DNA from 3 places in the Marinobacter shengliensis genome. Region 2 is predicted to be linked to each of the others. Evidence: riboswitches for the same ligand, from Rfam matches in the RefSeq annotation. Region 2 holds a riboswitch; each other region holds the start of a gene.
The links. A riboswitch is a leader RNA that binds a small molecule or an ion and turns the genes downstream of it on or off. The one in region 2 is predicted to bind cobalamin.

Region 1: another riboswitch for cobalamin. It lies ahead of QUE75_RS19440 (ribonucleoside-diphosphate reductase subunit alpha); the one in region 2 lies ahead of QUE75_RS01165 (TonB-dependent receptor domain-containing protein).
Region 3: another riboswitch for cobalamin. It lies ahead of QUE75_RS15650 (ribonucleoside triphosphate reductase); the one in region 2 lies ahead of QUE75_RS01165 (TonB-dependent receptor domain-containing protein).

What each region holds. Positions count from the first base shown of each region.
Region 1 covers NZ_AP028062.1:4,245,890-4,250,180, reverse strand. Annotated here, with positions in the region: gene fmdA (formamidase) at 1-461, shown strand, start outside; gene QUE75_RS19450 (FmdB family zinc ribbon protein) at 467-820, shown strand; gene QUE75_RS19445 (DUF3047 domain-containing protein) at 881-1,573, opposite strand; cobalamin riboswitch at 1,723-1,920, shown strand; gene QUE75_RS19440 (ribonucleoside-diphosphate reductase subunit alpha) at 2,033-4,291, shown strand, end outside.
Region 2 covers NZ_AP028062.1:264,175-268,465, forward strand. Annotated here, with positions in the region: gene cbiB (adenosylcobinamide-phosphate synthase CbiB) at 1-547, shown strand, start outside; gene cobD (threonine-phosphate decarboxylase CobD) at 544-1,608, shown strand; cobalamin riboswitch at 1,648-1,840, shown strand; gene QUE75_RS01165 (TonB-dependent receptor domain-containing protein) at 1,999-3,828, shown strand; gene QUE75_RS01170 (cobalamin-binding protein) at 3,897-4,291, shown strand, end outside.
Region 3 covers NZ_AP028062.1:3,411,728-3,416,018, forward strand. Annotated here, with positions in the region: gene QUE75_RS15635 (DUF488 domain-containing protein) at 1-291, opposite strand, end outside; gene QUE75_RS15640 (anaerobic ribonucleoside-triphosphate reductase activating protein) at 326-1,030, opposite strand; gene nrdD (anaerobic ribonucleoside-triphosphate reductase) at 1,032-1,178, opposite strand; partial or broken gene QUE75_RS15650 (ribonucleoside triphosphate reductase) at 1,171-2,883, opposite strand; cobalamin riboswitch at 3,070-3,272, opposite strand; gene QUE75_RS15655 (DUF2931 family protein) at 3,510-3,992, opposite strand; gene QUE75_RS15660 (DUF2931 family protein) at 4,151-4,291, opposite strand, start outside.

The sequences.
Region 1 (4,291 bases), 320 kb from region 2:
GTGAAATTACGTTCTGTGGGGCCATCGAAATGGCTGGCTGGATTCACTTGCGGGTGAACCTGATCAAAGACGGCGTGCGTAAATACGGCATCAAGAACCCGGTGTTCAAGCCCAGCCCCATCAAGCCCCGCTACGACGATTATGTGATCTTTGAAGGCATCTCGGTGGATGAAGAGGGCGGCCAGCACTATCTGGACGTGCATGTGGCCTATCGCCAGGCCTGCCTGAATGCCATCGAATACATGACCAAGTTCGGCTACAGCAGGGCACAGGCTTACGCGATCCTTGGGTGTGCGCCGGTGGAGGGGCATATCAGCGGCGTGGTGGATATTCCCAATGCCTGTGCAACGCTCTGGCTGCCAACCGGCATCTTTGATTTCGACATCAACCCGTCAGCTGATGGCCCACAGAAGAAAGTCAGTGGCGGTATGGACGTGCCCCTTTCGAAAGACAAGGAGTAAGCACCATGCCTGTGTATGACTACAAATGTCGGGAACACGGGTTGTTCCACCAGCTGGCCACCATGGAAGACTGCGCCAAGCCGGCGGAGTGCCCGACCTGCCAGGCGCTGTCACCCCGTGTCATAGTGCTGCCTCCGGAGATTGCCGCCATGGACCCGGCCAAACGATCGGCTCAGGACCGGAACGAGCGCTCAAAACACGAGCCAGTGTTCTCGACTGCCGATCGCAGGGCACACGACAAGGAACACAGCCGAAGTTGTGGTTGCGGCTCACCGAAGCCGGGCAAATCCATGCTGTTCTATACCGCGGACGGTAAGAAAATGTTTCCCTCGATGCGCCCGTGGATGATCAGCCACTGACAGCCGATTCGACGTTTCACGTGTTTGGCCCCGATACGGGGCCTTTTTTCGATCCACAATTCACGGCCTCTCAAGCACCAGATCCCGATACCACGCTGTTGCCCGTTCACCGGTATTATCCGCATCCGACATGATGGCCACGCCAACAATACGCGGGGGATTCTCCCCGAACGCTTCCCGGTAATCTGCCACAATATCCCGTTCCACCGTGACCCACTCACCGGTTTGCTCCGGGCCGGAATTGACCGCCACCATCATGGTCTGGTCGGTGAAGGCGTTGGCGACAATGGATTGCTCCGGCAACCGGTTGGCCCAGATGTAGTTCAGGGCATTACCCGGCAGGGACTCGCCAAACATCACCTCCACGGTTTTGCGCTTGGCCCGTTCAAAGAATCCTGCCTTGTCGGGCTGGAATTCAAAGGCCACGTAGATTCGCGCCGGGTAGTCGTCGCCGGACTTTTTCCGGGCATCGCCCCGGTCGAACACATTGGACACCTTCCATTGCCAACGCAGAATCAGCGATTCGCCGGGTTCTAACGACAATCGGGCAATCAGGCCGGAGGCGCTGTTATCAGCGGTCGCCTTGACCACCTGAACACCGTCGTCCGTGACCAGCTCATAGCGCGTGTGCCGGTCGATCCTGGGGAATTCCAGTGGCTCCCAACCATCCGACAACGAACTCATCGTGGAAAACGGCTGAAGCAACGGCTCCTGTGCCATCAGTGCCGGGCTGGCCAACAGCAGGGCAAGCATCAATGCCGGGCCTGCCTGTGACGATTGCTTCATAGACTTGTCCTTTTGTTTTCGGGCCACTGCAGTGGCAGACAGCGGGCCTGCAATAAAGTGCCTTGTCAGTGGCTATTAGTCCGTATATAGTGACCAAATCCTTGGTTGACTACCATATGTTGTGATCATTCTCTGATCACTTCAGGCATAAAGGTAGTCGGGAATCCGGTGAGAATCCGGAACTGACGCGCAGCGGTATTGGGGAACGAGCGTGGCATCAAGACACTGGCAAGCGCCGGGAAGTCGCCACGCAAGGCCGAACCAACAGGTTCACGCCCCTGAGTCCGAAGACCTGCCAGGGAAACAGTACTGCACCTTCGCGACTCAAGGTGAGCAGATCGGTTATCCCTGCCCTGAAACAAGGCACGGTGTGCTCCTGCATTCGCGAAGGCTAAATGGAATCTGACGCGACTTCAGGAGAACACGATGTCTGCCACCGCTCTGGCCGAAGCCCCGGCCGCCGATACCCAATCCCTTCAAGTTATTAAACGCAACGGCACCCTGGTTGGATTCAATCCCGCCAAAATCAGTGTGGCGGTGACCAAAGCGTTCCTGGCCGTGGAAGGCGATAAAGCCGCCGGCTCTGCCCGCATCAACGACGCCGTGCATCGGGTAACCGAACAGGTGGTGCAGGCCATCAGCCGGCGCCTGAAAGCCGGCGGTAAAGTGCATATTGAAGACATTCAGGACCAGGTGGAACTGGCCCTGATGCGGGCCGAAGAGCAAAAGGTGGCCCGGGCTTACGTGCTCTACCGGGAAGAACACGCCCGCAAGCGCGCCATCGAAGAGCCCATGGAAGCGCACCCGCACCTGACCGTGAAAAAAGCCGACGGCAACGTGGCGCCGCTGGACTTGGGCCTTATGAAACTGCAGGTAGAACAGGCTGCCACCGGCCTGGAGGGCATTGATGGCGAATCCCTGGTCGACGAAGCCCTGCGCAACCTGTACGACGGTATTGAGGAAACCGAAGTGCTCTCCGCCCTGATCATGACGGCCCGTGGCCGTATCGAGCAAGAGCCGGACTACAGCGCTGTCACCGCCCGCCTATTGCTGGAACAGCTTCGCCTGGAAGCCGCCGAGGCCCTGGACCTGCCCCGCAACCAGCCGCTGGCAGAGGTTTATCCACAGGCCCTGAGCGCGTTCATCCACGCCGGTATCCGCTACGAATTGCTGGACGAAGCCCTGGCCGCCTTTGACTTGGAACGCCTGGGTGCGGCGATCATCCCCGAGCGTGACCACCAGTTCGGTTTCCTGGGCCTGCAAACCCTGTACGACCGCTACTTCCTGCACTGGAACAAAGCCCGCCTGGAACTGCCCCAGGTGTTCTTCATGCGTGTCGCCATGGGCCTGGCCCTGCGGGAAGACGACCCCAACGCCCGCGCCATCGAATTCTATAACCTGCTGTCCAGCTTTGATTACATGGCCAGCACGCCCACCCTGTTCAACAGCGGCACCCGCCATTCCCAGTTGTCCTCCTGCTACCTGACCACCGTGCAGGACGACCTGGAAGGTATCTACGGCGCCATCAAGGATAACGCGCTGCTCTCCAAATGGGCCGGCGGCTTGGGCAACGACTGGACTCCGGTGCGGGCACTGGGCTCCCACATCAAAGGTACCAACGGCCAGAGCCAGGGCGTGGTGCCGTTTTTGAAAGTGGTCAACGACACCGCCGTGGCGGTCAACCAGGGCGGCAAGCGCAAGGGCGCCGTGTGTGCCTACCTGGAAAGCTGGCACCTGGACATCGAGGAATTCCTGGAGCTGCGCAAAAACACCGGTGACGAACGCCGCCGCACCCACGACATGAACACCGCCAACTGGGTGCCGGATTTGCTGATCGAACGCATGCGTGAAGACCGGGACTGGACCCTGTTCTCCCCCAGCGATGCCCCAGACCTGCACGATCTTTACGGCAACGCCTTCCGGGAACGCTACGAGCATTACGAAGCGCTGGCGGAGCAGGGCAAGATCAAACTGTTCAAGAAAATCCCTGCCAAACAACTGTGGCGCAAAATGCTCACCGTGCTGTTTGAAACCGGCCACCCCTGGGTTACCTTCAAAGACCCCTGCAACCTGCGTTCCCCGCAGCAGCACCAGGGCGTAGTGCACAGCTCCAACCTGTGCACCGAAATCACCCTGAACACCAGCGCCGACGAAATCGCCGTATGCAACCTCGGCTCGGTCAACCTGGCTGCCCACATCGCCAACGGCGAGCTGGACGTACAGCGCCTGGAACGCACCGTGACCACCGCCGTACGCATGCTCGATAACGTTATCGACATCAACTTCTACGCCGTGCCCCAGGCGAAGAACTCCAACCTCAAACACCGCCCCGTGGGCCTGGGCCTGATGGGCTTCCAGGACGCGCTCTACCAGTTGGGGCTGCCCTACACCAGCCCGGAAGCGGTGGAGTTTGCCGACGTGGCCATGGAGCAATTGAGCTACTTCGCCCTTCGCGCCTCCGCCACCCTGGCCGGTGAACGGGGAGCCTACGAAACCTACGAAGGTTCCCTGTGGGATCAGGGCATCCTGCCCATCGATTCCATCAACCTGCTGAAAGACAGCCGCCGGGAAGGGGACCTGTCACTCAACACCAACAGCCGCCTGGACTGGACCCCGGTGCGTGAGCTGATCGCCAAAAACGGTATGCGCAACAGCAACGTTATGGCCATCGCCCCCACCGCCACC
Region 2 (4,291 bases):
CGAGGGGGTGGCCGCGGCTGCCTCGGAATCCATGCTGGAGAATGGTGCCGATGCGGTGTTCTCAAGTCTGTTCTGGTACCTGCTTGCCGGGCTGCCGGGTGTGGTTTTGCACCGATTGATCAATACCCTGGACGCCATGTGGGGCTATCGCAACTCACGATTTCTTTACTTCGGTCGGTTTGCCGCCAGGCTGGATGACCTCATGAACTGGCTGCCTGCCCGGCTGACAGCCCTCACTTATGCGCTGTTGGGAAGTACCCGGGTGGCGCTCCGTTGTTGGCGTACCCAGGCAAGAACCTGGGATAGCCCCAATGCCGGGCCAGTGATGTCGGCCGGGGCGGGCGCCCTTGGTGTGACCCTCGGTGGGCCGGCGCCCTATGCCAATGGCATCAAGGAACGGCCAGTGTTAGGTCGTGGCCCCGGGGCTTCGGCAGCGACAATCGAAGGTGCTATTGCCCTGGTACAGCGCGGGGTAATGCTCTGGTTGTCGGTGCTGCTCGTCCTCGCCCTTGCCTGCAGCTGGGTGGTGCCTGGAGGTGCCGGATGACGGCCTTCGACCTTTCTGAATCCCCGGAGCATGGCGGGCGGTTACAGGCCGCAATACAGCGTTGGGGCATCCCCCGCGAGCAATGGCTTGATCTGTCCACCGGCATCAATCCGGTACCCTGGCCGGTGCCGGCCATCCCACCGGAGGTATGGCAACGACTGCCAGAGCCGGACGATGGGCTGGAGAAGATCATCCGTTCCTGGGCAGGTGCGCCCGAGCGGGCCAGCTGCCTGCCGGTGGCGGGATCCCAGGCGGCGATCATGGCCCTGCCCGCCGTGCGCGCCAGGGTGCATGGTCTTGGTCGAGTGGCGGTGCCCGTGCCTGGATATCGCGAGCACGGTCATGCCTGGCGTCGCGCCGGTTTCGAGGTGGTGGCGATTCCTGAGCAGGCAATAGAGCAAGACGATCTGACCTGGCTGGATTCTGTGGACGTGGTGGTGTGGATACAGCCGAATAATCCGACCGGGCAGCTGGTCGATCCGGCCCGTCTTCTGCTATGGCACCAACGATTGCAGGCACGTGGGGGCTGGCTGGTACTTGATCAGGCCTTTGTTGAGGGAGAGCCCGGACACGGTTTGGAACCCTGGGCGGGCGCGCCGGGTCTGATACTTCTGCGATCTCTGGGCAAGTTTTTCGGCCTGGCCGGAATGCGCGCCGGGGCTGTGTTGGCTGAACCTGAGCTGACCCGTGCGCTGGCTTTTGAATTGGGCCCCTGGACCGTCAGTGGCCCGGCGCGTTACCTGATGGCAAGAGCTCTGGCTGACAGGGCATGGCAGATAGAGGCGCTGGGCAGGCTGCAGACGTCACGGCTGCGGATGGACGGCCTGCTCAGGAAATCTGGCATGCCAGCAACCAACGGTACGTTGCTGTTTCGCACGGTCCATCACGAAAACGCAGCACCAATAGCGGATGAGTTGGCTCGTCGTGCCATTCTGGTCAGGCGTTTTGATGAGCCGCCAGCCCTGCGCTTCGGTTTGCCGCCTGATGAGTCCGGTTGGCAACGTCTGGGAAGTGCGTTGTCTGAATTAACATATCTCATTGACCACCCCCACCCGGGTTGATAGTCTTGCCCGCAATTTCAGGTGCTCTGAGCGTTCCAACCGGACTGGCGATAGTCCGGCGAATGCAGTGAGTGAAACGGGAAGCCGGTGAGAGCCCGGCGCTGCCCCCGCAACGGTAATCAGGTGAAAGGCAATCCAATGCGCCACTGTGCCTCTGGCATGGGAAGGTGATTGCCCCGGAGCATCAGCTCCACCTGGAAGCCCGGAGACCGGCCTGGAATTTGGAGCCCATGAGTTCCAGACACCTACGTTGCGGAGGGCAGCGGCGGTGGGTGAACCGGCCAATGCAACTGATCGACGCCCCTCCACCCTCCGTCAATACAGACATTTCTCCTCCGCATGAATCAGTATCAACCGCACGGGTGAGTGCGGTGCGAAGCGAGTGAAGAAATGAAGCGTTCCAAAGTCTTGTCTGCCCTTGTGTTCATGCCTTTTGCCCTACCGGCGAGTGGTTCAGAGTCTGAAGCCGCCCCGGATACTCTTGAACCTATTGTTGTAACTGCCACGCTTGGCCCCCGTACGGTGGGCGAAAGCCTGTCTTCGGTGACGGTCATCGAAGAAGAAACCATCCGTCGTGAGGCGCCTGCCGAGTTTACCGATCTGCTGGCGGCGCAGCCCGGTATTGATCTGGTCACTAACGGGTCATTTGGCAAGAACACCAGTGTATTCACTCGTGGCACTGCGAATGATTCCACGGTCTTTCTGGTTGATGGTGTGCGCCTTCGTTCTGCAACCAGCGGTGGCGCGCCCTGGCAGTATTTTCCAGCTGATCTGGTCGAGCGCGTGGAAATCGTCAGGGGCCCCCGCAGTGCACTCTATGGCGCTGACGCGGTAGGCGGTGTCATTCAGGCATTTACACTGGATCCAAAGCACGGTAACAGAGGGTGGGTTGAAACCGGAGCAGGCAATTTCAACACCCAGAAAACCAGTGCTGGCGCATCGGCGACTCAAGGCGCAACCCGGTTCAGCCTCAGCGGGCTGCACAAGGAGACCGATGGCACCAGAATTGTGAAAGATGGCGAGGACAAAGGTTTTCGCAATACCGCCGGCGTCGGGCGTGTTGTGCATGAATTGCCGAGCGGAGGAGAGGCCAGTTTCGTCATCATGCAGTCACAGGGCAATACTGAATTTGACGGTGGCAACACGGATTTTATGATCCGGACCATCGGCGTCACATTGAATACCCCTGTCAGTGATTATTGGGCGACGTCCATCCAGCTTTCAGAATCCGCTGACGAGCAAGAAAGCTTCCGTAGTGCCGGCGATTCTGTATTCAACACCAAAACCCGAACCGCACGATGGGAAAACACTTTCACCGCAGGCGTGCACGAGCTTGCGGTCGGGGGAGAGCTACAATCCGACGAAGTGAAAAGCACCATCGAGTTCGATGAGAACAGTCGCACTAATGCCGCGTTATTCACCCAACTGCGCTTAAACTTCGGCCCTTCCGATATTCAGTTGTCATTTCGCGGCGACGACAACGAGGCATACGGTCGACAGGAAACCGGTGGCATTGCCCTTGGCCACTCGTTTGACCGTTCCCACCGGGTACGGGTGAGTTATGGCACCTCTTTCCGGGCGCCCACGTTCAATGATCTTTACTATCCTTTGGAGATATTCGATTTCGGTGGCAGTTATGCCGGCAACCCGGACCTCAAGCCGGAGGAAGGCGCGTCCGTGGAGCTGGGGCTTAGCGGTCGTTACGAACACTGGTACTGGGATGCCGCTCTTTATCAACTGGACGTAGAGAATCTGATTGAACTCCAGAGCATCAACGGTGATCTCCGGCCTGCCAACGTGAGTGAAGCCCGTATTCGTGGCGCGGAGCTGGCCTCCGGTCTGCGGTCGAATGGTTGGGATCTTGGGGTCAAACTCACCTTGATGGATCCTCGTGATCGTGAGACGGATAACCGCCTGCGTCGTCGCAGTCACCAATCGCTGAGGGTTGACCTGGACCGTCAAATGGGCGCCTGGAGTCTGGGAGGCACCGCTCTGGCCAGTGGCTACCGCTACGATGATGCTAGTAATCAAAATCGTTTACCGGGCTACGTCACCTTCAACCTTCGTGCAGGGTGGGAATTTACTCAGGACTGGACAGCACGGCTGACGCTTCAGAACGTTACGGATAAGGAATACGCGACGGCAACCCGATTTGATGGTTCAGGCTACCTGGCGGCGGGAACCGCAGGGTTTCTTTCGATTCGCTATGACTTCCGATAAAACTGCATAATCTTGCCGGGGAGGCGCCAGTGGGAAAGCTTAAGGGTGTGAGCATACTGCTCGGCTGGATGCTGCTGGCATCTCCGGCCCTGGCATCCTATGTCTGCGCCACGGATGATCTGGGCGAGGAGATATGCCTGGAACACCCGGCAAAACGCATTGCCGCACTTTCGCCTGGGGCGACAGAACTGGCATGGGCGGCGGGCGCCGGTGATCAGGTAGTTGCCGTGGTGGCTTACAGCGATTATCCCCCGGCAGCCCGAGAGGTCGCTTCAGTGGGTAGCCATACCCGCATGGATATGGAACGGCTGCTGGAGCTGCAGCCGGATCTTGTGATTGGCTGGGTAACCGGGAATCCGACGGAGCAGCTGGTCACACTCAAGAATATGGGCGTCCCGGTGTTCTCCATTGAACCCCGGAGTTTTGAAGCTGTCTCCAACACCATTGAGCGCATCTCCATACT
Region 3 (4,291 bases), 1.2 Mb from region 2:
CACCAGCGTTATGCGTTTGTGCTCATCAAGGATCTTCCAGAGTGTTTCCAGGTCCTCTGCGGCACCGTCGGACTGAAGCTCTTTCAGGTAGCTGTCGCAGAACTCCGGCCATTTGTCCGGATCATGGCCGAACCACTTACGCAATTCAGTAGACGGAGCAAGCCCTTTCAGCCAGTGGGCGATGTCGGCATCTTCTTTGGCAACGCCCCGGGGCCAGATGCGGTCTACCAGTATACGCGGGCCGTCTGAGCGGGCGGCGGTGTCGTAGGCTCGTTTGAGTCGGATATCCATTAACGCTCTCCGATTGAACAAGTCTGCTCCCAGACTACTCCCGCATGTCGAGGGTTTCAAAAAGCGGAGTGAGTTTGTTACGGACGTTTTGCTTGTTTTCCATGCTCAGATACCCGGCCCCGATGGTGCCATTCAGCATCTGATCACTTCGGGCGATCTGCACCGCAAACCGGCGCACGCCCTGATCTGACAACTGCTCCCCCACGGTAATCACCTGCTCCGGTGACTGCAGGGCGCCATGCCAAGTCATCCGGCATTCAAAGTCCACGCCGGCCTTTTGCAGTGCGGAGATAGCCGCCCAGCTTTCCTGCCCGGCATGGCGGTTGGTGGTGATGATTTCATAGTCTGAAGGCAGCGCTTTGATGTCCAGGCCCACCCAGTCCAGCCAGGGCAACAGCGGTTCCAGCAGTTTCAGATGCGGGGCGCCGGTGTGCAGGCCGTTACGAAAACCCAACTCGCGGGTTTGTTGAAGGGCAGGCAACAGTGCTTTCTGAATGGTGGGTTCGCCACCACTAAACACCACAGCATCCAGCAACCCCCGCCGGCTTGTCAGGTGCCGATGAGCTTGTTTCCAGGTGATTTTTTCATCACCAGCTTCAAGTGGTATAAGATGAGGGTTATGGCAGTAATGGCAACGCCAGGGACAACCCTTCAGGAACAGGGTTGTCGCCAGGTGTTGCGGATAATCGACGGTGGAGAAGGCCGCCATGCCTCCGATCACCAGGTTATCCGCAGTCATTTCAACGCTCCCGGAAGTGGGTGCGTTCGCGATGCTCGGACTGTTTGCCTTTGTTAAAGGCCGAGACCGGGCGGTGGTAGCCCATTACCCGAGTCCACACTTCGCAGCGCTGGCGTTGGCTGTCATCGGGAAGTTTCTGGTTATCCATGCTGAACTCCTTCTTTGCTTTTTGGGGAAGTGTCGGGCGTTGCCGACTTTTGCTGCCCGGCGAGTAACAGCTCGTCACATTTCGGGCAGAATTCGTGTTCTCCGTTCAGGTACCCGTGTACCGGACAGATAGAGAAGGTGGGCGTGACTGTGATGTACGGCAGCCGGTAATTCTCCAGCACCGTTTTCACAAACCGGCCGCAGGTGGCGGCATCGCTGATGCGTTCGCGCATATACAGGTGCAGCACCGTGCCGCCGGTGTAGCGGGTTTGCAGTTCATCCTGAAGGTCCAGGGCTTCAAACGGGTCATCTGTGTAGCCCACCGGAAGCTGGCTGGAGTTAGTGTAGTAAGGGGCATCCGGTGTACCGGCTTGCAGTATGTCGGCAAACCGTTTCTGGTCTTCCTTGGCAAACCGGTAGGTGGTGCCCTCAGCCGGGGTGGCTTCAAGATTGTAGAGATGGCCGGTTTCTTCCTGGTATTGCTTCATCCGTTCCCGTACATGATCCAGCAGCTCCAGCGCAAAGGCCCTGCCCTGCTCGCTGCTGATATCCTCCTGGTCACCGGTAAAGTTGCGGACCATTTCGTTCAGGCCATTCACACCAATGGTGGAGAAGTGGTTTCTCAGGGTACCCAGATAACGCTTGGTGTAGGGGAACAGGCCTTCAACCATTAACCGGCCGATCTCCTGGCGCTTTATTTCCAGGCTGTCCCGGGCCAGATCCATCAGCTCATCCAGCCGGGCAAACAGTGCCAGCTTGTCACCTTTGTAGAGGTAGCCCAGCCGAGCACAATTCACAGTGACCACCCCCAGGGAACCGGTCTGTTCTGCTGAGCCAAACAGGCCATTGCCACGCTTGAGCAGTTCCCGCAGGTCTAGCTGCAGGCGGCAGCACATAGAGCGAACCATGTTGGGTTCCAGGTCTGAGTTGAGGAAATTCTGGAAGTACGGCAGGCCGTAACGGGCGGTCATTTCGAACAATCGCAGGGCGTTGTCGGATGCCCAGTCGAAATCCCGGGTGATGTTGTAGGTAGGAATCGGGAAGGTAAATACCCGGCCCATACTGTCGCCTGCGGTCATTACCTCGATGTAGGCCTGGTTGATCATGTCCATCTCGGCCTGCAATTCGCCATAGCTGAATGGCATTTCCTCACCGGCAATAATGGGTATCTGCTCCCGCAGATCGTCCGGGCAAACCCAGTCAAAAGTGATGTTGGTAAATGGCGTCTGGGTGCCCCAGCGGGACGGCACGTTCAGGTTGTAGACGAATTCCTGAATGCACTGGCGCACGGTGGCGTAATCCAGGGTGTCCTTGCGGATAAATGGCGCCAGGTAAGTGTCAAAGGAGCTGAAAGCCTGAGCACCTGCCCATTCGTTCTGCAGGGTGCCAAGAAAATTGACCATCTGGCCGATGGCACTGGACAAGTGCTTGGGCGGGGCCGCCTCAACCTTGCCTGGCACACCGTTCAGGCCTTCGTGCAGTAGGGTACGCAAAGACCAGCCAGCACAGTAACCACTGAGCATGTCCAGGTCGTGAATGTGCAAATCTGCCTGCCGGTGGGCCTGGCCAATTTCCGGGGTATACACCTCGTTCAGCCAGTAGTTGGCAATCACCTTGCCGGCGGTATTCAGGATCAGGCCGCCGAGGGAATAGCCCTGGTTAGCATTGGCATTCACCCGCCAGTCGCTGCGGTCCAGGTATTCACCAACAGTAGCGGAGATATCCAGCAAGGCGGGATCAACAGGGTGTGAGGCAGTGTGGGTAGACATCAGGTTCCTCCTGGAAACGCGTCAGGTTGTCGCAATAGCTGCAGCAACGTTCGCGAAGACAGGAGGTCAGGCACGGGCGAATACCCGAGACATGATCAGCTGTTCACCCTGAATCGCGAAGGTGCAGTGCTTGTTGCCCTGGCAGGTCTTCGGACTCAGGGGCGTGAGCCTTTCGGCTCTGCCTTGCGTGGCGACTTCCCGGCTTTCGCCAGTGTCATCATGCCACGGTCGTTCCCCAATACCGCTGCGCGTCAGTTCCGGACTCTCACCGGATTCCTTGCCACAAACACAACATGTTGTGGCTTGCCAAGACAATTTAACTATATACGGAGATTGTGCACCCTGCAAATTAAAATGTACCTGGATTATTTTTTATTTGATGTCGGATCGGCGACGGGTACTTCACACCGATGTATCCGGCAGGTTCCAGTAATGCAGCCATGGTCTGGCCAGGATCGTGTTAATTGCTGCCGAAGCGGGTGGTCCATTGGTGCTGGGGACGGGGCATTAATGAGAGTCTTGCAGAAAGCTATGTAGAAACCGCGCGTATCTAAATTACTCGGTCACCAACCCTCCAAAGGCACACCGTGTTCTTCGATATACGCACCGTGTTGTTCTAAGTACTCCCTTGTGCGAATTTCAAACGCCTCGAGGTCGCCCTCAACTTCGACAGCGGGCACTCGCATGACTTCGACGGCATTAGATCGTTGGCTCATCATCCACACAACCACCTCACCACCAGGCGCAAGCCCCAAAACCAAAGTCCTTCTTGGCTTCATCAGAACATCTTTGCTTTGCGTGGCTGTAGGAGCAGGGACACGCATACGGTCCTGCAGGTCCGAGGGAACCTCAAACAACGTGGAGTAGAATTTTTGTTCAGAAAATGAGAACCAATGCAATGCGATCAAGCTGGGGAACGGATCTATCGGGCCTCCAGAACCGAAGGGGCCGTCAGGACCCATCCAGCAACATCGAACCCCACCTCCAATAGGTGCGCGCCAGCTCCTAACACCAGGCTTCTCCAAATGAGCATTGATTATCCACATTTCGTAGTGCTGGGGTGCGACAGCAACAATACCCCAGCTGATATCGTCTTCCTCCCAATAGGAGCAGCCTACCGATATCGCTAGCGAAACCGTACAAAAGATTGCAAGTCGATGTCTCTTCCTATGTTGAAGCTGCACAAAGGCGGCCACTGATCTGATCACCACCCCTCCAACGGCACACCGTGCTCCTCGAGATAGGCGCCGCTTCGCTCGAGGTAACCTTCCGTTGACTCCGAAAAATCATCAGGATTACCTTCAACTTCGATTGCCTGAACACGCATTACCTCTACCGCGTTTGT